DNA from 3 places in the Roseococcus sp. GW821-FHT12F05 genome. Region 2 is predicted to be linked to each of the others. Evidence: predicted binding sites of a transcription regulator. Region 2 holds the regulator's gene; each other region holds the start of a gene.
What was found. Region 2 encodes LexA, which represses DNA repair genes until DNA is damaged. Its sites were predicted from a motif close to TGTTCTANNTANGTTC; they were not measured.

Region 1 (6,795 bases), on a different contig from region 2:
TCGAGGCGGTGGTGGCACGGGCGAACCGGTAGTTGCGAGGGGCTCTGCCCCTCGCGCTCCCCGCCAGGGCTTTTGGCCCTGGACCCTTTAACGGAACGAAGGTGCAGGAAACTGAGTTTCCTGCTGGGGGAGTTTGAGGGGGCAAAGCCCCCTCAAGACCTCAAAGCGCGGCGAGCACCGTCTCAGCCTTGCTGACCTCGAAGGCGCCCGGCGCCTCCACGGCCACATGCGTCACCACGCCGTTCTTCGCCACGAGCGCGAAGCGCTGGCTGCGCACGCCGAGGCCGCGCGCCGTCAGGTCGAACTCCAGGCCCAGCGCCTTGGTGAAGGCGGCGCTGCCGTCGGCCAGCATCACGACCTCGTCGCCGATCGACTGATCCTTGCGCCAGGCGCCCATCACGAACACGTCGTTGACGGAGATGCAGGCCACCACGTCCACGCCCTTCGCCTTGAACTCGGCGGCGTGGGTGACGAAGCCCGGCAGGTGCTTGGCCGAGCAGGTCGGCGTGAAGGCGCCGGGGACGCCGAAGAGCACGACGGTCTTGCCGGCGAAGAGGTCGTCCGTGGAGACCTCCGTCGGTCCGTCGGCCGTGGCCTGCATGAGCTTCGCCGAGGGGATCTTGTCGCCGACCTTGATCGTCATCCGGGGTTCCTCCGAGGGGATGGTGACGAAGGTGTAGGCTCTCCCGAAAATCCTGTCACGCTTGCGGAGGGGGCGCGGCATCCTCACATTTGCGTCCATGGCAAGACACGACTGGAAATCGGCCTTCGGGGCCGCCAACCCCTTCGAGGACGGAACGCAGCTCGCGGGGCAGCTGCTGGTCGCCATGCCGAACCTGCGCGACCCGAACTTCGCGGGCAGCGTGATCGTCCTCTGCGCGCATTCCGCCGGCGGCGCGATGGGGCTGATCCTCAACCAGCCCATCCCCAAGCTCTCCTTCGAGGAGCTCCTGAAGCAGGTCGGCGTGGAGCCCCTGCCGCCGCAGCGGAGCATCCGCCTCGTCAACGGCGGCCCCGTCGAGGAAAGCCGCGGCTTCGTGCTGCACAGCGGCGAATGGAAGGCCGAGGGCTCGCTCCCCGTGAAGGGCGGCTATGCGCTCACGGCCAGCCTCGACATCCTGAAGGCCATCGCCTCCGGCGGCGGCCCGCGGCAGGGGCTGCTCGCGCTGGGCTATGCCGGCTGGGGCGCGGGCCAGCTCGAGAACGAGATTGCCCGCAACGACTGGCTCTGCGTCCCCGCCGACGAGGACCTGCTCTTCGGCGGCGACGACCGCACGCGCTGGCGCCGCGCGCTGGCGAAGCTGAACATCGACCCGACGCTGCTCTCCGGCGAGGCGGGGCACGCCTAGCTGGACCAGCGGAAGCAGGAAGATCCGGCCGCGACTGCGGCCGGCGCCTGAGGTCAAAATTAGGTCCGCCGCACGTTCCAGAAGGCGACGATCCCCTCCAGCACGCCCGTGATGTTCCGCCGATGCGCGGTCTTGGAGAAGTATTGCCCCGTCGGCAGGTAGGTCGCCTGCTGCAGGATCTCGCGCTGGAATTCCGCCGCGATCCGCTTCTGGCTGTCGAGGTCCGGCGCGTCGATCCAGCCCATCCGCAGCTCCTCGGCCTTCGGCGCGCTGGGCCAGCCGAACCAGGCATCCGCCCCATTGGCGCGCAGCACCTGGTAGCTGAGCGGGTTCAGCGAATCGAGCCCCGTCCAGGTCGTGTGGAACATGCTCCACCCGCCCCGCTCGACCGGCTCCTTGCTGGCGCGCCGCTGCACCACCGTGCCCCAGTCGGACACCTGGAAGTCCACGTTCATGCCGAGCTTCTTCAGCAGGTCGTGCCCGACCTCGCTGAGCGCGGTCAGCGCCGGCTGGTCGGTCGTGCCCATGAGCACGACGCGCTCGCCGTTGTAGCCCGCCTCGCGCAACTCCCGCTTCGACCGCTCCAGGTCGCGCGGACGGGTGATGATCTCCATCCCCGCATCGCTCGCCAGCGGCGTGCCGAAGGTGAAGATGCCGACGTTCTCCCGCCAGATCCCCGGCTCGGTCCCCGCCGCCGCCGTCATGAAGTCCGCCTGCGACATGGCGCCCATCACCGCCCGCCGCACCGCCGGCTTGTCGAAGGGCGGCTGCAGGCAGTTGAAGATGCCGCTCCCCACCGTCCCCAGCGGATTGGCATTGGCCGTCACCACCTCGCGCGAGCGGCGCAGCAGGGGCACGAGGTCGTTGGGCGGGTTCTCCCACCAGTCCATCTCGCCATTCCCGAGCGCCGCCGCCTTGGTCGCGGCGTCCGGCATCACGGTCCACTCCACGCGGTCGAAATGCGCCACCTTCGGCCCGCCCGACCAGGCGATCTGCCCGGATTCGCGCGGCCTGTAGTCCGCGAAGCGCTCATAGACGACGCGCGCGCCCACCACCCGCTCGTCCGGCTTCCACTTGAAGGGCCCGGACCCCACGATCTCCCGGATCGAGGTGAAGGGATCGGAGCCGCTGGCGATCCGCTCCGGCATGATGAACAGCGCCGAGGGCCCGATCTTCGCCAGCGTGTCCAGCATCGGCCCATAGGGCCGGTTGAGGCGGATGACGAAGCTCCGGTCGTCCGGCGCCGTCATCTCCGCCAGCCGCGCCATCATGGCCTGGCCCAGCGAATCCCTGACAGCCCAGCGCCGGATGGAGGCGATGCAGTCCACCCCGCGCACCGGCGTGCCGTCATGGAACTTCAGCCCCTCGCGGAGTCGGAACGTCCAGCGCTTGCCGTCGTCCTCGACGGTCTGGCCCTCGACCATCTGCGGCGTGGGGGTGAGGTTCTCGTCGTAGCCGTAGAGCTGGTCGTAGATCAGCAGCGCGTGGTTGCGCGTGACATAGGCCGTGGTGACCACCGGATCGATGACGGTGAGGTCGGCCTGCGGAATGAATTTCAGCACCCGGCTCCCGGCGGGTTGCGACAGCGCAGGCGACGCCATCGCGGCGGCGCCGGCGGCGAACAGGCTTCGTCGGTACATCTCTCAACTCCCAGCCATAAGGTGACGACGGCCGGGACTGGCGCGGAGCCTGCACGCTCCTTACGCCGCCATGAGACAGGATGAGCCCCCGCCAAAGCAACGACGACGTGACGCCAGGGAGAGGATTCCGCCGCTCATCCGCCGGCCCCGTCGAATTCGCTTTTTGTTCTTGACGCTGGAGAGGCCTTTCGGCACCTTCCCCTCAGGAACAAGAAGAGAACACGGTCATGCCGGACGGTGCTCATTATCCTCTCGCCCCCAACGGGTATCAGAAGGGCCGCGGCGCGGTCTCCAACCCGCACGTGCGCTTCGAGACCCAGGTCGCCGAAGCCTTCGACGACGGCTGGGGATCGCTGGTCGAGGACATCACGCCGCTGCGCACCACGCTGACGCGCGAGGCGGCGAAGTCGGCGCTCACCTACAACGACAGCCCGGACATCGGCTTCGACCGTTCGCTGAATCCCTACCGGGGCTGCGAGCACGGCTGCGTCTACTGCTTCGCCCGGCCGAGCCACGCCTATGTGGGCCTCTCGCCCGGCCTGGATTTCGAGACGAAGATCCTCTTCAAGCCGGACATGCCGGAGATCCTGGCGCGCGAGCTCTCCAGGCCCGGCTACAAGCCGAAGCCGGTGACCTTGGGCGCCAACACCGACCCCTATCAGCCGCTGGAGCGCCACCAGGGCCTGACGCGCCGCATCCTCGAGGTGCTGGAGCGCTTCAACCACCCGCTGAGCATCGTGACCAAGGGCGCCGGCGTGATCCGCGACATCGACATCCTGGCGCGGATGGCGAAGAAGAACCTGGTGCGCGTCTGCGTCTCGATCACCACGCTGGACGCGCGGCTGGCCCGGGTGATGGAGCCGCGTGCGGCGAGCCCGGTCCGGCGGCTGGAGGCGGTGCGCCAGCTTTCGGCGGCCGGCATCCCGGTGGCGGTGCTGGCGGCGCCGATGATCCCCGGCATCAACGATGCCGAGCTGGAGCGGATCGTGGAGGCGGCGGCCAAGGCCGGGGCGGACAGCGCCGGCTACGTGCTGCTGCGCCTGCCGCTGGAGCTGAAGCAGATCTTCGAGGACTGGCTGAACCAGCATTTCCCGGACCGCGCGGCGAAGGTGCTGGCGCTGATCCGGCAGACGCGGGGCGGGAAGCTGTACGACTCCACCTTCGGGCAGCGGCAGAGCGGGAACGGGGTCTATGCCGGGGTGCTGGGGCAGCGCTTCGCACTGGCGGTGAAGCGGGCCGGGATCGGCGAGCGGATGTGGGCGAAGGCGCTGGATTGCTCGCAGTTCAATGGGCGGGCGGATGATCGGCAGTTGGCGCTGTTGTGAGCAGCTTAATTGATAATAATGTAAGCATTTATATAATATTGGCAAAAAATAAAGCTTCTGTTGTGCGGCCCCGTTTATTAGCTAGTCCAGACAAGATGCTTGTGCGATGTAATTGCTTATATTTTCCCGCATCCCGATATAATATCCGAACACTTTCATGATCTGCGTTCGTTACGACTACAGCAGCTCCTCGGCGTATGGCCGCTTTTACAGCAGCGCAAAGGCGCACTTGATCTGACCAGGTAAATATACGTTCATTATATTTGAGGAAACCATTAAGGTTATGCTTGACGGTATAAGGCGGGTCTACGAATACGTAATCGCCCTCCCCGGCTTGGGATAAAGTTTCCTCAAAATCTACACATAATATACGGGCGCCCAAAAGAATTTTGCTAAAATTGCGGAAATCCTCACCTTCAAATACGACTCGTGATTTTGTGCCGATAGGCACGTTGAATTCACCTCTTAAATTCACCCTGTATAAACCATTCCAACAGGTTCGATTAAGATAAAGCGTGCGTGCCGCTTTTTCAATTTGATTTTCTGGAATATTTTTTCTCATTAAATAGTAATAATTTGAGTTATGCAAACTCTGATGAATATTCATCTTGACGCTGAGTTCATCAGGAAAATCTCGAATAACCTCATATAAATCTATTAATTCTCGATTGATGTCTGAAATTATGGCAGTCTTCGGCATCAATCTAAAGAAAATCGCACCGCTACCTAAAAAGGGCTCAATATATCGCGCATAAGAACTCGGGATAGGCAGTTCTCCTGAGTTGGCTAACCATCGCTTTCCACCTGCCCATTTCAAAAACGGATCAAACATTTTCTAAAAATCCGATATCTATAATTTTTCTTCACCCAGTAAAACTCTATATAGTCGAGCTTCTCCGGATGTTCCCGGAGGGAAATTATCGGTATTAAATTGAGCATCATCGATCGAAATCTTATCAAAAATTAAGTTATAGAATTTTGTATCAAGCACAACATCGCCCGGAGCAGCAATCTTCGAGTAGGCATATCTGAAAAAACGCATTAAAGCGCGAAAGCCATTGGTACGGTTGAGGACGAATCCTCGCCCCCTCTCTTCCCAGGCAGAAGGCCATTTTCTTCGAACCGCCAAAAAGTAGTTGTTTATAATTTTTGCGATATCAATATCATTTTCGGAAACAAAAAGATTTCTCAAGGGCGTCTTTTGCAAATCAATGCCATAGGATAGAGGAATTTTACTATTTCGCAGAAGTTTATCTCGGTCAATTTTAGGGTTAATGCTTATATATATCATCAACGATTCAACAAAAGTTGCTTGGGTTATCGGTTCAAATACCCGGCCCTCGGTAGCTATGCCAAGTCGTTTAATGCGCTTATAAAGAGCAGAATTTTTATCTCCGTCCAGTGCAACAGCTATATTGTGGCAAGTCTTTTGAGGGCTTCTCGAATTTGCAAGATCATATAAATCATATACGAGGCTCTTATTGACCTTTGTCTGTTCTAAATTTACAGTTGCAAATATTTGTGCCTGATCAGCAATATCAGCTCCGACAAATAGCGTTACGGACAAGTCAAATTCGTCGCTGGCACCGTTAAAGGTCTCTAGTCCAGCTATACGGTGTTGGCCGTCCAGAACTCGAGCTATTTGGCCTAAATTAATCGTCGGCTTAATTTCGTCTGAGCGGCAATTAGATATTGTCATGCGGTGATTTTTTTCGTCAAATTGAACATAGCCTTCTGTCAGAGCTAGAATAATAGAGGTGGGGAAAGATGCATCTTTAAAATTGACATAAGTGTTGAGCTTTGATACGCGCTTTTCATCAAGCGGACGCTGTATTCCTAGGTATCTTTCGAAATCACGCTCATCGCGGAGAACTCGCCTCACGTCGAAAAATGTCATAGATTGAAGGCGTTTATGTGGAATAGCCCCGACAAAGATATCGCCAATGGGCTGCCTTGCGCGAATGCAGGGAAAATCGAAACTGATTGGATCAGGATCTGGTGGAAGGTCTGCAGTCATTTCTGTTCCTCCCAGAGGCGGATAAATTCTTTTTCTTGTGAGGGCATTATCCGAGGAATATTCTCTAAGCCATTCCGATAGGCAGTTGCGCAAAAAAACACACCCGTAGATACCGCAAAAGTTATCCATGAAATAAGTATGACGCCATCGTAATTTATTATTCCGGCAAGATCTCCACTTTTAAACAATGGATTACGCAGAACATAAAAGGCAAAACTTGAAAGCACACATATGCCTATACTAATAAGAATAAAGCCGGCACCATATGGAAATTTAATCGTATATATGTGCAATAGAGATTTGCTTTCCTCTTCTGGGCGGCGTTCACCATAATTTTTAGTGATAATATATACTAAAGGTCCAACTAGTGCGGCCGAAAACAGGAAAAATTCGCCAGTCCGGACGGATTCGTGCCCCGAAACAGGCGTCATAAAAATAAAGGGACTCAAAAGAGGTAAAAGCCA
Region 2 (6,795 bases):
CGACCGTCGGGCATCCCATCGCCGCCGCCAGATGGGTGGGGCCGCTGTCATTGCCGATCGCCAGGCTGGCCCGGCGGGCCACGGCCGCCAGCTGCCGCAGGTCGGTGCGGCCGGTGAGGTCGATGGCCTGAGGCGCCAGGAGCTCGATCTCCCTGGCCAACGGGGCCTCGGTCGCAATGCCGCAGATCACCGACGGCATGCCGAGCCGCGCCGCCAAGGCCCCGAATCGCGCGGCGGGCCAGCGCTTCCCCGGCCGCCCGGCCGATGCGCCGGGAAGCAGCAGCGCGAAACGCGGCGGCAGGCCGAGAGCGGACACATCCGCGTCCAGCCAGTCGAGGTCCGGCCTGGGAAATTCAGCGATCCCCGCGGCGGCGAGTTGCCCGCGTTGCCGGTCCACGGTGTGGAGGTGATCACGGCGCGGGTTCGCATCCGGGTGCGAGGCGCCCCGCGCGATGCCGGACCACTCGGCGCGGTGGCCGACGAACATCCGATATCGCGAGGATCTCCTGGAGGTCTGCAGGTCGTAGACCCGATCGAAATCCGCGGCCCTCAGCCGTTGAGCGAGGCGCGCCACGGCGCCTAGGTTCCACCAGCTGGGCCTTCCATCCGACCAGACCCGATCGAACCAGGGGCTTTCGCCGGCAAGCGCCGAGAAGAGCCGCGTGGTCAGAAGCGTGATCTCGGCATCCGGGTGATGCCTCCGGATCGCGGCGAAGGGGCCGAAGGCCTGCACGAAGTCCCCAAGCGCGGCGAGCTTGATGACGAGGATGCGCTTGGTCACAGCAATTCCCGATAGACGGCCAAGGTCGCGTCCTGCATGGCCTCGAGCGTGGGAACGTCCCGACGGGCGGCCTCGCCGATCGCCGCCAGGCTTTCGGCAGGCATGGCCAGGACGCGGGTGATGGTGGCCGCCAGCGCGTCCGCATCGCCCGGAGGGGTGAGCCAGCCGGTGACCCCATCCACGACGGTTTCGCGGGGCCCACCCAGATCGGACGCGATGACGGGCCGTGCGAGGGCCTGGGCCTCCGTGACAGTCCGCCCGAAGGCTTCCGGCTCCGTGCTGGCATGGACCACGAGGTCCGCCGCAAGCATGGCCGCCGGCATGTCCGAGACATGGCCCGCGAAGCGCAGGCGATCGGCGACGCCCAGACCTTCGGCGAGGGCGCGAAGCTCATCCACGTAGCGCTCCCGGCCCACCAGATCCCCCGCCAGCACGGCGATCACCCCAGGGAGGCGATCCAGCGCGCGGATGAGGACGCCATGCCCCTTCCAGCGGGTCATCCGCGCCGGCAGCAAGACGACCGCAGCGTCCTCGGACAGGGACCACGCAGCCCGCAGCGCGCTCACGCGTGACGGGTCCACCCGCCCCGGGTCGAAGCGGCGCAGATCCACGCCGCGGGGGATCACCCGGATCGATCCGCTGTCGGCATGCGTTCGCCGGATGTGGTCCGCGATATGCTGGCTGATGGCGATGACCCGCTCGCCCCGAGCCATCACCGAATTGTAGAGCCGCTTTCCGGGCCAGCCCTCGCCATAGGTGCCGTGATAGGTGGTGACGAAATGCGCCCCGCTCCGCCGCGCCGCCAGCAGGGCGGACCAGGCCGGAGCCCGGGAGCGCGCATGGATGATGCGGACCTGCTCCTCGGCGGCGAGCTCCGCCAGACGGGCCGCGTTGCGCCAAATGCCAAAGGGGGACTTGGTGGCGAGCGGGAGCGTCACGTGCCTGGCGCCCAGCGCCTCCAGTTCCGGCACCAGCCGGCCGCCGGCCGATGCGACGATCGCCCGATACCCGGCGCCCTGGATCGCTTCGGCGATTTCCAGCGTCCCGCGCTCGACTCCACCGGAGTCCAGCGCGGGCAGGACCTGCAGGATGGCAGCGGGGCGTGACATGTGACGCGTTGCTAATCCCGGGCATGGACGACGGCAACCATGCGTGCCATCCGACCGTCATGCAGGAACGCATGGGCACCCTCGGCGACACGCCTCTCGCTTATCGCGCGCTGGATGGGAAGGGGCCGGGCGTCGTCTTCCTCGGCGGCTTCCACAGCGACATGACGGGCAGCAAGGCGGCCTATCTCGCGGAATGGTGCGCCGCCCGGGGGCGAGCCTACCTGCGCTTCGACTACAGCGGGCACGGTGCCTCCGGCGGGCGCTTCGAGGAGGGGACGATCGGCCGCTGGACCGCCGATGCGGCATCCGCGCTCGAAGAATTGACCCAGGGTCCGCAGATCCTGGTCGGCTCCTCCATGGGCGGCTGGATCGCGCTGCTGCTGGCGCTGCGCCATGCCGAACGGGTGGCCGGGCTGATCGGCATCGCCGCCGCCCCAGACTTCACGGAGGAACTGATGTGGGAGGAGTTTCCGGCCTCCGTCCGCGACCAGATCCAGCGGGAGGGATCCTGGATGCGGCCCAGCGCCTACGGCGGCGACTATCCCATCACACGCGCGCTCATCGAGGACGGTCGTCGGCATCTGATCCTCGGCGGCCCGATCGCGTTGGAGATGCCGGTCCGGCTGCTGCACGGCCAGGAGGATCCGGACGTGCCCTGGCGGCACAGCCTGCGCATCGCGGAGCGCGTCACTGGACGGGATGTCGAGGTCACGCTCATCAAGGATGGCGATCACCGCCTCTCGACGCCGGAAAATCTCGCGCTACTCGGGCGTACCCTGGGCGCGCTGCTCGGCGAGGATGGCGCGTAGGCCTTCCCGATAGCTGGGATAAGCCCATTCCAACCCCAGGGCGACCTTCGTCCCGGCACTGGAGACTCGACGATTCTCCGCCCAGAAGCTCCGGCCCATCTCGCTCATGCCGGCCCAGGCCTCGGCGAAGGAGAGGCCGGGCGGGGGCTCCATGCCGAGGAGGCGTGCAGCCTCCGCCGTGACCTCGGCCGGTTCTGCGGGCGCATCATCGGCCAGGTGAAGGATTCGGAGGCCAGTCCGGGGCGCATTCGCCAGCGCCGCCAGCACAGCGCGCGCAATGTCATCCCGATGGATGCGGCCGAAGGCGTGGCCCGGGCGGATGACCCGGCGCGCTGTCCCGGCCCGCAGGTCGTCGATGGCGCTACGACCTGGACCATAGATGCCGGCGGTGCGGAGCAGGTCGACGGCCGTGCCGGCCTCGAGCGCTGCCCATTGGCGCTCCGCCGCCAGCCGCCGCTGGCTTCGGGCCTGAGTCGCTGCCGGAGGAGTGCCCTCATCCACCCAGCCGCCCCCGCGATCTCCATAGACCCCTGTGGTCGAAAGATAGCCGACCCAACGCAGCGGTGCCGTGCGGAGAGCCTGTTCGTGAACGGCCCAGACAGGGTCGCCCGCCGGGCCGGGAGGCGCGGTGACGACGAGGTGCGTCGCGAGCGCATAGGGTTCCGGATCCGCGAAGCCGATCAACTGAACGCCGGCGGGCGCCGACGCCGCGACAGGGTCGCGGGCCGTTCCCATCACGCGGATGCCGGCGCGGGCCGCGAGCGAAGCGATCGCGGTGCCGCTGAAACCCAGCCCGATCACCAGCAGGGTCGTGTTCGAGGTCATGACACCCAATCTGTGCGTTGCCGCCACCGCGCGCCAGCACCGGCCGCCCCCGGAAGGGCTGACGGCCGACAAAACATTGGCCTGGCGCCATTTTCCGATTGACCGATTCGGGAGAACCTTCCTAGAACGAATTTCTAGTTGCCGGTTTGTTCACGCCGGCCCAAGGGGAACCCGGGGTTCCCCCCTTTGGGAGAGGTTCAGATCCGATGCTTACGCGGAAGCAGCATGAATTGCTCATGTTCATCAATCGGCATCTCGAGGAGACGGGCTTCTCCCCTTCCTTCGACGAGATGAAGGCGGCCCTCGACCTGAAGTCGAAATCCGGCATCCATCGTCTTATCACGGCCTTGGAGGAACGCGGCTTCCTGCGGCGTCGCGCGCACCGCGCCCGCGCGCTGGAGGTCATGCGGCTGCCCGGCAGCGCGGTGCCTCCGCGCATGGACGCCGCCGAGGAGGTCGCGCCGAACGTCGTGCAGGGGAATTTCGGCCGACCGCCCAAGCAGGACAAACCCAACGCCATCACCCTGCCGCTCTTCGGGCGCATCGCCGCGGGCATCCCGATCGAGGCCCTGCGCGATCAGGGGCAGGGCGTCGACGTGCCCGTCAGCATGCTGGGAAGCGGCGAGCATTATGCCCTGGAAGTCGCCGGCGATTCCATGATCGAGGCGGGCATTCTGGATGGCGACACCGTGGTCATCCGGCGCGGCGACTCCGCCGAGAATGGCGACATCGTCGTGGCCCTGGTGGACGAGAATGAGGTCACCCTGAAGCGCCTACGGCGGCGCGGGAATTCCGTGGCGCTCGAGCCGGCCAACCGGAACCACGAGATTCGAATCTTCGGGCCGGACCGGGTTCAGGTCCAGGGTCGGCTGATCGGGCTGATCCGCAGCTACTGACGCGCTACCTCGCGGTCAGGAGCTTCCAGTCCTCCGCCGCGAGGCTTTCCACCAGGCCTGAAAGATCGGCCTGGAGCTTGGGGAAGTTCGCGCTCCGCCGGATATGCTGCTCGTCCATGTAGAGCGGCCGCGCAATCTCCATCTGGATGACGTGAATGCCCTCCCGGGGGCGCCCGTAGTGCCGGGTGATGTAGCCACCGGCATAGGGGTCGTTGCGCCGCACGCGGTAGCCGAGCCCCTGCAGTCCCGCCTCCAGCACCCGCGTGACCCTCGGCGCGCAGGTCGTGCCGTGGACATCGCCCAGGACGAAATCCGGCGGGTCCAGCGCCTGTGCCGGGTGCGCCGGCATGGAGTGGCAATCGATCAGCAGGCACAGGCCGAAGCGGTCCCGGGTCTCGGCGATTAGGGATGTGAGGGCTGCATGATAGGGTTCCCAGCAGGAACGGACCCGGCGCTCGGCCTCCCAGAAGGAGAGGCGGTGACGGTAGATCGTCTCGCCGGTCGCCACGACCCGCGCGATCGTCCCGAGGCCGGCGCCCACACGCGGGCTTGCGCTGTTCACCCAGCTCGGCAGCGGCGTGTCGAACATGCCCGGGTCCAGCTCCCAGGGCTCGCGGTTGGCGTCGCACCAGGCGCGCGGGAAGCGCGCGGCCAGAAGCGGAGCTCCCAGGGAGGGGGCCGCGGCGAAGAGTTCGTCCACGAAGGCATCCTCGCTCCGCCGGATGCCGACCGCGTCCAGCCGGGTCGAGGCCAGGAAGTCGTCGGGATAGTCGCGGCCCGAATGCGGCGAGGCGAAGACGAGTGGGCTCGTCTGTCGCTCTGGTCGCAACAGGTCATAGGGCGGGGAGTGAGTGGCCAGATCATCCATGCAGAGCAAGCATTAGGCCATGGCAACGGATTTTTGTCACTCGGCTGCCGTATTGGGCATATGGCCGAGAGCCGATTCGCACTTCTCCCGAGCCTGCGCCCGCAGATCGGCGGCCCCCGGCGGCCGGATCCGGTCAAAACCGGCGAAGCCGCCCAGGTTGCCCGGAGGGTGTGGCCTGAACCGGGCGTCCATCCCGGATTCCACGAGCCGTCCCTCCTGTCGAAGCCCGGCGAGATCGGCCAGTCCGAGCCCCAGCGACGAGTCGTGGCCCGGCCGTCCGCCCCGGGCGCCTGCCTCAGCCTCTCCCAGCCGCATGGCCTGCTTCCTCCCGATCGGCTTTATACCCCAGCATCCTTGTGCGACCCTCGACACAATCACAAGGAGGATAACGCCATGCCCGATGGTTCGAGCGAGGCCCCCACGCCCAATGCGGCCGCGATTGCGGAACTGGCCAACAACCTGTCCGACCTGCTTCGGCTGCGGACGCTGCCCTTCGGCATGAAGCTGTTCCGCGACCGCACCGAGATGGAGGCCGTCCCAGGCCTGCGCCGGCCGCAGGAGGGCCGGCGCTTCTCCACGTGCCAGCTCGTGACACAGGCCCGGATGGCCGGTTTCACACTCGCCATCACGCATGACAATGTTCCGGAATTCAGCAATTGCGGCGGCGTCATCGGCCTGAACGCTCCCTCAGAGCTCTATACCTCGGGTCGAAAGATGGACGGCGTCTGGTTCCAGAACATCGAGGCCTCGGCCGCGCACCAGGCACAGATGCCGCGGGTGCCGCCGGAATATCATGGTCTCGTCGTCTCGCCGCTGCGCTCGGCGAGGCTCGACCCGCCGGACGTCTGCCTCTTCTACGGCAATCCCGCCCAGATGATCCTCTTCATCAACGGCCTGCAGTGGCGGAACTACCGCCGCTACGACTTCTCGATCACCGGCGAAAGCGCCTGCGCCGACAGCTGGGGTCGCGCGCTGCGGGATCGGACGGTCTGCCTCTCCCTGCCCTGCTACGCCGAGCGTCGCTACGGCGGCGTGGCCGATGACGAAATGCTCATGGCCTGCCCGCCGGGCGATCTCGCCCGGGCCGTCGAGGGGCTGAAGGGACTGTCCAAGGCCGGGCTGCGCTATCCGATCATGCCCTACGGCCCGCAGGTCGATCCGGCCCAGGGCATGGGAAAGAGCTACGCGGGCAAGGCCTAATTCGCCCCGCCATATCGGGGCCGCGCCAGGCCTTCCTCGACCAGGAAGGCCAGCACGGCATCGGTCAGCGGCTCGCGGACCTCATCGGGCAGGATGATGGCTGTCTTCGGCCCGCCGTCGATGTCCCTGAAGGTTGGAAGATGGATCGAAGTGCCGGCCTGCGGCAGCCGCCGCGCCTGCACCCCCTGGATCAGGAAGACCACCCCGGCGAGCTGCACCTCCACATCGACCATCGCAAAAAGGGTCTTGCTGGCGATGCGCCGCGCATTGCTCACCACGAAGGTAAGGAGGGCAGTATCGGCGGTGT
Region 3 (6,795 bases), on a different contig from region 2:
CTGGTGCATCTCGACGGCAAAGTTCGAGCGGTCGAGCTGCGCCTGCAGGATGTCGGCGGCGCCCTCCAGCGCGAAAGCGGCCGCCTGTCCTTCCGCGGTGTCCGCGATCGCGCGGGCAGGCGCCAGGCCGAACCAGCGCGACCAGGGTGGCGTCAGCTCCGCGAGCAGCGAGGCGGCGAGCTGCTCGGCGGCGTCGGCCGCGGTGGCATCGTAGAGGCCGGGCGCCTCGCTCGGCGAGGGCAGGACATGGGAATAGGCGTCGGCCCAGGTCGCTTCATGCGGGCGGCGGCGTGCGACGGCGCGGTCGTGGCGGACAAGGATCTGCTGCGGGGTCATAGGCGTCACTCCCCGAGCAGCGATTTGCGGGGGGTCGCGAGGGGCGCCGCCGTCAGCACGCCGCGGGCCGAGGTCGCGACCGTCCCGGCGATGCCGCCGCGGGCGCGGGCACGGCTTTCGATCCGGGCCGCCTCGGCCTCGGTGGCGCGGGTCGCGGCAGCGGCGGCATCGGTCTGGGACGGCGTCGGCGGCGGCGCGGGCGGCGGGACGACCACCGGCTTCGGGACGCGGAACAGGCCTGCCATGCGCGGCAACTCCTTCGGAATCCTGGGAATGGACTCCCCGTCCCGAACGGCATGCCGAACAAGGACGCGCCCCGCCGGATATCAATCCAGCGGAGCGCGGCGGCCCCAACGCGAAAGGCCCGGTTCCTGGAGGAACCGGGCCTTCGTGGGAGCCAGTCGATCGGGAGAGGAGAGCCTCGGGACGCAATTCGCCCCTTGGCCTGAGCGTTTTAGGTTGGAACGAGAGGCCAAGTCAAGTTTTTTTTCCTAGATTCGCGGGACTTCATCAGGCCCCGGAACAACCCATGCGGGGTCATGGCAAAGGGGGCGTGCGGGCCCAGAACCGCCCGGCAGGCCGAGACGCAGCTGAAGGGAACGCCACGCAGCCCGCGGCCCATCATCGGCTCCTCCAGGGGGAAGGGACCGACCGGCAGCAGTCCGGCGCGGCGGTAGAAACCCGGCAGGTCGAAGCCCGCCGGGACCTCCAGTCGTGCAACGAGCAGGCGGCCGGTCAGGGGATCGAGCACGGTCCAGCCGCCGTGATCCTCGAGCGCCGCGAAGCAGTGCCGGAAGCCGCGCCGCAGCAGGCGCTGCCAGAGATGGTCGGCGCGCCCGCCGAAGACGATCCAGGCGCGCTGCTCCCCCAGGTGCCGGCGATGGGCGGGCCGCGCGGCGGGCGCGACCGTCGTCACGCCCGGCCACCCGGAAAAGGCAGGATTTCAGCGCTTTCCTGCTCCATCCGCGGCGCGCCGGCGACGATGCCCTTCACCCGCAGCGGCCATTCGAGGCGGTTCATCGCCTCGCGCCACAAACGAAAATCGCCGCGCTCCTGCACGTGGCGCGGGCTGGGGGCGGTGCCGCGCTCGCCCCAGATCCGCATGATACGCGCATGGGCAAGCTCGATGCGCCGCTGGCGGTAGAGCCGGTCGAGGCACTTGATCACGTCGTCGGGCTCGCAGGGACGCTGGGTGGTGCCCTTGCCGGCGGCGATGCGGGCGCCGTCGCGCCGGGCGACGAGGGCGGACATGGTCCAGAACCAGGCCTCCTCGGCGGAGGTGAAGGGCTCGGTCCTGGCCATGCTGGCCAGGATGCGGGAGTGGCTGGGACGGGGGGCGGAGGGCATGGACGCTCGGTTCCTTCAGGCGAGAACGGATGAGAACATTTAGAGAACATAAACTCCGGGTTGTGCAGGATGCAAGCAGGTTGAGTAACATTTTCCTATTGCGTGATGACCCAACACCTATGATGGTCCTATCCCCATGCGACACGACGACATCTGGCGGGCGATCGATTCGCTGGCCGCCGAGAACGGCCTCTCCGCCTCCGGACTTGCGCGTCGGGCGGGGCTGGATCCAACGGCCTTCAACCCCTCCAAACGGATCGGGCCGGACGGGCGCGCGCGCTGGCCCTCGACGGAGAGCGTCGCCAAGGTGCTGGCCGCGACGGGGGCGGGGATCGAGGCCTTCGCGGCCCTCGTCTCAGGCCAGGCGGCGCTGCCGAGCCTCTCGCGCGGGCCCCGCCCCTCGCGGCGCATCCCGCTGATCGGGCTGGCGCAGGCCGGCAGCGAGGGCTTCTTCGACGATGGCGGCTTCCCGGTCGGCGGCAGCTGGGACGAGATCAGCCTGCCCGAGATCAGCGATCCCAACGCCTACGCGCTGGAGATCTCGGGGGATTCGATGGAACCGGTCTTCCGCGACGGCGACGCGGTGATCGTGTCACCCGCCGCCCCCATCCGGCGCGGGGACCGCGTGGTGGTGCGCACGCGGCTCGGCGAGGTGATGGCCAAGGAGCTGAAGCGCCAGAGCGCCAAGCGGATCGAGCTGGCGAGCCTCAATCCCGCCCATCCGGACTACAGCTTCGAGCTGCCGGACGTGGCCTGGATGCACAGGATCCTCTGGGCCAGCCAATGACCTGGCCGCCGGCCCGTCGCCGACGAAACCCGGGCGCCTTTCCGGCGTTCTGATCACGACTGATCGGATGGCCCAATAGCCGGATACGGTTGAGAATTCTCGACCGTCGCAATACCGGAGGGCGAGCCTCGAAGCGTGAGAGCTCCTCAGCACTCCCGATCGGAAGCCCGGCGCGGGAAACCTCGCCGGGCTTTGTCGTTCAGGGTCGTTCAGGAATATCGGCGCTCAGGCCGGGTCGCCCGTATCCGGCGACAGCCCCGCCGCCTCGATACCCGCGATGCAGCACTCCTCGTCCTTCGCCGAGGCATCGCCCGAGATCCCCACCGAACCCAGCAGAATGTTGTTCGCGTCGCGGATCAGCACGCCGCCCTGCGCCGGCACGGCCTTGCCGCCCACCAGGTCCGACAGCGCGTTCGTGAAGCCCGACATCGCCTGCGCCCGCCGCGCGAGCTCGCGCGTGCCGAAGCCCATCGCCAGCGCGCCATAGGCCTTGCCCATCGCGATCTCGGGTCGCGCCAGGCTCGCGCCGTCCTCGCGCTTCGTGACCTTCACATGGCCGCCGGCATCGAGCACCTGCACGCAGAGCGGCAGCAGCCCGAGCTCCCTGCCCTTGGCCAGCGCCGCATCGGCGATGACCTCCGCCTGCGCGAGGGTGAGGCCGTTCACGGCGGCGGGATAGGCGGGCTGCGGCATGGCGTTCTCTCCGGATGACGGCGCGAGGAAGGCCCGGCCAGCCCGTTCCGTCAAGCGCCTGCCCGCAGCCAGGGGCGCGGATCCACCGCCTCGCCGCGCCGCCGCAACTCCATATAAAGAGTGGGCCGCGGCGAGGCCGGCAGCACGCCCACCGGTTCGCCCGAGCGCACGCGCTGCCCCCCCGCGACGTCGAGCCGGTCCAGCCCCGCCAGCACCAGGTGCTGCCCGCCGCCGCAGTCCAGGATCACCATCCGGCCATAGCTGCGGAAGGGCGCGGCAAAGGCGACGTTGCCGCTGCAGGGCGCGGTCACGCGCGCGCCCGGTTGCGCCGCGAAGGTGAGGCCGCGCGACGGCCCGCCCTCGCCCGGCGCGTTGAAGTCGCGGACGAGCGCGCCGGCCACCGGCAGGCCGCCCGAGGCGTCGGGCGCCGTGCGAAGCGGTGCAGGCACCGGCACGCGCCCCGTCGATCGCGGCCGCGCCGCCGCCTCGCGGCGGGCCTGCTCCTCCTCGCGGCGTTCGCGCTCGGCCTCGCGCCGCGCCTGTTCCGCCTGCTCGCGCTCCAGCCGTGCCAGCGCCTCCTCGATGGAGCGCGCGCGCTGCACCGCCTGCTCCGCGCGCGCGGCCGCGCTGCGCTCGGCAGCGCTGCGTTCCACGAGCAATTGCCGCGCTTGATCGAGCTGCCGGTCCAAGGCCGCCGAGGCCTGACGCGCCTCGTCCTCCGCGGCGGCGAGGCGTCCCTGCTCCCGCGCAAGGCTGGCCGCTTCCACCGCCGCGCGCTGATCCGTCTCGCGCAGCAGCCGCGCCTTGACCTGCGCGTCGCGCAGCATGACCCGAAGACCCGCGAGCCCGATCGCCACATCCGCCGGCGGCATGGGCGCCGCGAGCAGGAGAGGCCCGGGCTGCGTCGCCAACCGCATGAGCAGCGGCACCATCGGCGCGATCTCCGCCGCCAGCCGCTGCTGCTCCGCGCGCGCGGCGGCGCCGGCCCGCCGCGCGGCCTCGGCCCGTGTCGCGGCCGCCTGCGCCTCGCGCTCCGCCGCCTGCACGCGCGCGGCGCCGGCGATGCGCTCGGCCGCCAGACGCGCCTCCTGCGCGGCCGCCTCGCGCGCGCTCTGCGCAGCCTGCGCCGCCGCCGCACGCTCCGCTTCCGCGGCGCGGCGGGCCGATGCTGCGTCCTGGGCTGCGCCAGGGGTCGCCATGGCTACGCCCGTCAGGACCAGCAACAGGGCAAAGGCTCGGATCACGCCACGAGGTAAACGTAGCGGGGGGCGTGTCGCCAGCGCCGATTTGTCGTGCGAGAACCGCACCCTGAGCTTCAGGGAATGATCGCCATGGCCGAAGGCCGCCTCGTGATCGGCAACCGCCGCTACTCCTCCTGGTCGCTGCGCGGCTGGCTGCCGGTGATGCTCACCGGCCTCGACGTGGAAGTGCAGGTCATCCCGCTCGCCGGCGGCAGCACGCCGGCCATCAAATCCGCCACGCCGGCCGGCCTCGTGCCCTATCTGGAGCATCGCGGCGCGCGCATCTGGGAGAGCCTGGCCATCGGCGAATACTGCGCGGAGATCATGCCGAAGCTGTGGCCGTCGAACCGGATCGCCCGTGCGCAGGCCCGCAGCGTGGCCTCGGAGATGCATGCCGGCTATCGCGAGCTGCGCATGGCCATGCCGATGAATCTCGGCCGTGAATTCCCGGGCCTGCGCCGCACCGAGGGCGCGCTGGCCGACATCATCAGGATCGAAGCGCTCTGGGCCGAATGCCTGGATGGGCATGGCGGGCCCTTCCTGTTCGGCGCGGACTTCACGATCCCCGACGTGATGTTCGCGCCGGTCTGCGCGCGCTTCCTCACCTGGCAGCCGGAGCTCTCCGCGAAGAGCCGCGCCTATGTGGACGCCGTGCGAGCGCATCCGCTGGTGGACCGGTGGTACCGCGACGCCGCGGCCGAGCCGGCGGACTGGCTGCTGGCGAAATACGAGGAGATCGCCTGATGGCGGAGACCGCGCTCGCGCTCGATCATGTCGGCGTCTGCAACATGGAGCTCGGGCCAATGACGGCGGCCTATGAGGCGCTGGGCTTTTCCCTCTCGCCCATCGCGCAGCAGTCCGGCCGCCGCACGCCGACCTCCGAGGTGGAGCTCTACGGTTCGGGCAACCGCTGCGCCTTCCTCACGCATGGCTATATCGAGCTGCTGGCGGTGCTGGACCCCGCGCGCTTCGACAACGATCTCGGCCGCTTCACCGCGCGCTATGGCGGGGTGCATATCCTCGCCCTCGGCGTGGACGATCCGGAGGCCAACCTCGCGCGGATGCGCCGCGCGGGCATTCCCATCCCGGGCGTCGCGCATCTCCAGCGGCCGGTCGAGGCCGGCGGGCCGATCGCGAAGTTTTCCCGGCTTCCCTATCCCGACGCGCCGGAAGGCCGGATCCAGCTCATCCAGCACCACACACCCGAGCTGGTCTGGCAGAAGCGCTGGATGGACCACGCGAACAAGGCCGAGGCGCTGACCGAGCTGATCCTGGTGAGCGCCGACCCCGCCGTGACGGCAGCGCGGCTGTCGAAGCTCACGGGCATCGTGATCGAGCCCCGGCTGGCCGGCGGCTTTCTCCTCCGCTTCCCCGGCGGCGCGCGCGTGGCCGGGCCGGAAGCGCCGGTCATCGAGACGCGCGTCTCCATCCTCGCCCCCGAGGACCTGGATGCGACCTTGCCCGGCGTCGCCATCCCCGCCCTGCCCTTCATGGCCGGCATGTATGTGAAGACCTCGGACGGCAACGCGGCGGTGCGGAAGCTGCTCGCGGGCAAGCCGGTGGTGGAGCTGCCGGGCGGCGCGCTGCTGGTGCCGCCGGCGCTCGCCGCGGGGGCGGCGCTGGTCTTTCACCCGTGAGCGCCTCCGCCATCGGGCGGAGCCTGCGCATCTATCACGCACCGGAGCGGCGGCCGGCGCTGGATGCCTTTCATCGGCGCTTCCTCGCGCCGGGCGAGCTGGCCTTCGACATCGGCTGCCATGTGGGCGACCGTGCCGCCAGCTTCCGGCGGCTCGGAGCGCGCGTCGTTGCGGTGGAGCCGCAGCCACGGCTGGCGCGGGCGCTGCGGCTGATCTTTCGCGGCGATCCGGATTTCACCCTGGTCTCGTCCCTCATCGGTGCGAGCGAGGGTGATTCCGTGCTCCGCCTCAACAGCGCCAACCCGACCGTCGCCACTGCCAGCGAGGCTTTCGTCGCCGCGGCCGCCGGCGCGCCCGGCTGGGAGGGCCAGGTCTGGGATGCCGAGATCACCCTGCCCCGCACCACGCTGGATGCGCTCGCCGCGCGCCATGGCATGCCCGATTTCGTGAAGATCGACGTGGAGGGCTGGGAGGCGGAGGTGCTGGCCGGCCTCTCCGCGGCGCCGCGCACGCTGTCCTTCGAGTTCACGACCATCCAGCGCGAGGTGGCCCTGGCCGGCCTGGAGCGCCTGACCGCGCTGGGCTACAGCGCCTTCAGCGCCTGCCTGGGCGAGAGCATGCGCTGGGCATTCCCCGCGCCCGTCGCTGCCGGAGCGATGGCGGAATGGCTCGTCGCGCTGCCGGTCGAGGCGAACAGCGGCGATATCTATGCGTCATTGGAACCGGGACGCCTGATCGCTCTCCCCCTGGGCGC

Region 1: a site for LexA is predicted at 3,196-3,211, ahead of AC1ROY_RS00570 (PA0069 family radical SAM protein). Genes of this name have one in related genera too.
Region 3: a site for LexA is predicted at 1,717-1,732, ahead of AC1ROY_RS15175 (S24 family peptidase). Genes of this name have one in related genera too.

Annotation. Positions count from the first base shown of each region.
Region 1 covers NZ_JBXAQB010000001.1:104,308-111,102, reverse strand. Annotated here, with positions in the region: gene AC1ROY_RS00590 (Zn-dependent hydrolase) at 1-32, shown strand, start outside; gene AC1ROY_RS00585 (peroxiredoxin) at 161-643, opposite strand; gene AC1ROY_RS00580 (YqgE/AlgH family protein) at 741-1,349, shown strand; gene AC1ROY_RS00575 (ABC transporter substrate-binding protein) at 1,409-2,989, opposite strand; gene AC1ROY_RS00570 (PA0069 family radical SAM protein) at 3,217-4,314, shown strand; gene AC1ROY_RS00565 (DNA adenine methylase) at 4,343-5,146, opposite strand; gene AC1ROY_RS00560 (DGQHR domain-containing protein) at 5,165-6,331, opposite strand; gene AC1ROY_RS00555 (hypothetical protein) at 6,328-6,795, opposite strand, start outside.
Region 2 covers NZ_JBXAQB010000002.1:391,895-398,689, forward strand. Annotated here, with positions in the region: gene AC1ROY_RS06680 (glycosyltransferase family 9 protein) at 1-781, opposite strand, end outside; gene AC1ROY_RS06685 (glycosyltransferase family 4 protein) at 778-1,890, opposite strand; gene AC1ROY_RS06690 (alpha/beta hydrolase) at 1,914-2,699, shown strand; gene AC1ROY_RS06695 (Rossmann-fold NAD(P)-binding domain-containing protein) at 2,652-3,524, opposite strand; gene lexA (transcriptional repressor LexA) at 3,731-4,420, shown strand; gene AC1ROY_RS06705 (N-formylglutamate amidohydrolase) at 4,425-5,288, opposite strand; gene AC1ROY_RS06710 (hypothetical protein) at 5,325-5,603, opposite strand; gene AC1ROY_RS06715 (DUF169 domain-containing protein) at 5,682-6,488, shown strand; gene AC1ROY_RS06720 (hypothetical protein) at 6,485-6,795, opposite strand, start outside.
Region 3 covers NZ_JBXAQB010000005.1:219,299-226,093, forward strand. Annotated here, with positions in the region: gene AC1ROY_RS15155 (portal protein) at 1-336, opposite strand, end outside; gene AC1ROY_RS15160 (hypothetical protein) at 342-581, opposite strand; gene AC1ROY_RS15165 (hypothetical protein) at 791-1,252, opposite strand; gene AC1ROY_RS15170 (hypothetical protein) at 1,249-1,683, opposite strand; gene AC1ROY_RS15175 (S24 family peptidase) at 1,820-2,470, shown strand; gene AC1ROY_RS15180 (GlcG/HbpS family heme-binding protein) at 2,696-3,163, opposite strand; gene AC1ROY_RS15185 (murein hydrolase activator EnvC family protein) at 3,214-4,362, opposite strand; gene AC1ROY_RS15190 (glutathione S-transferase) at 4,495-5,148, shown strand; gene AC1ROY_RS15195 (VOC family protein) at 5,148-6,041, shown strand; gene AC1ROY_RS15200 (FkbM family methyltransferase) at 6,038-6,795, shown strand, end outside.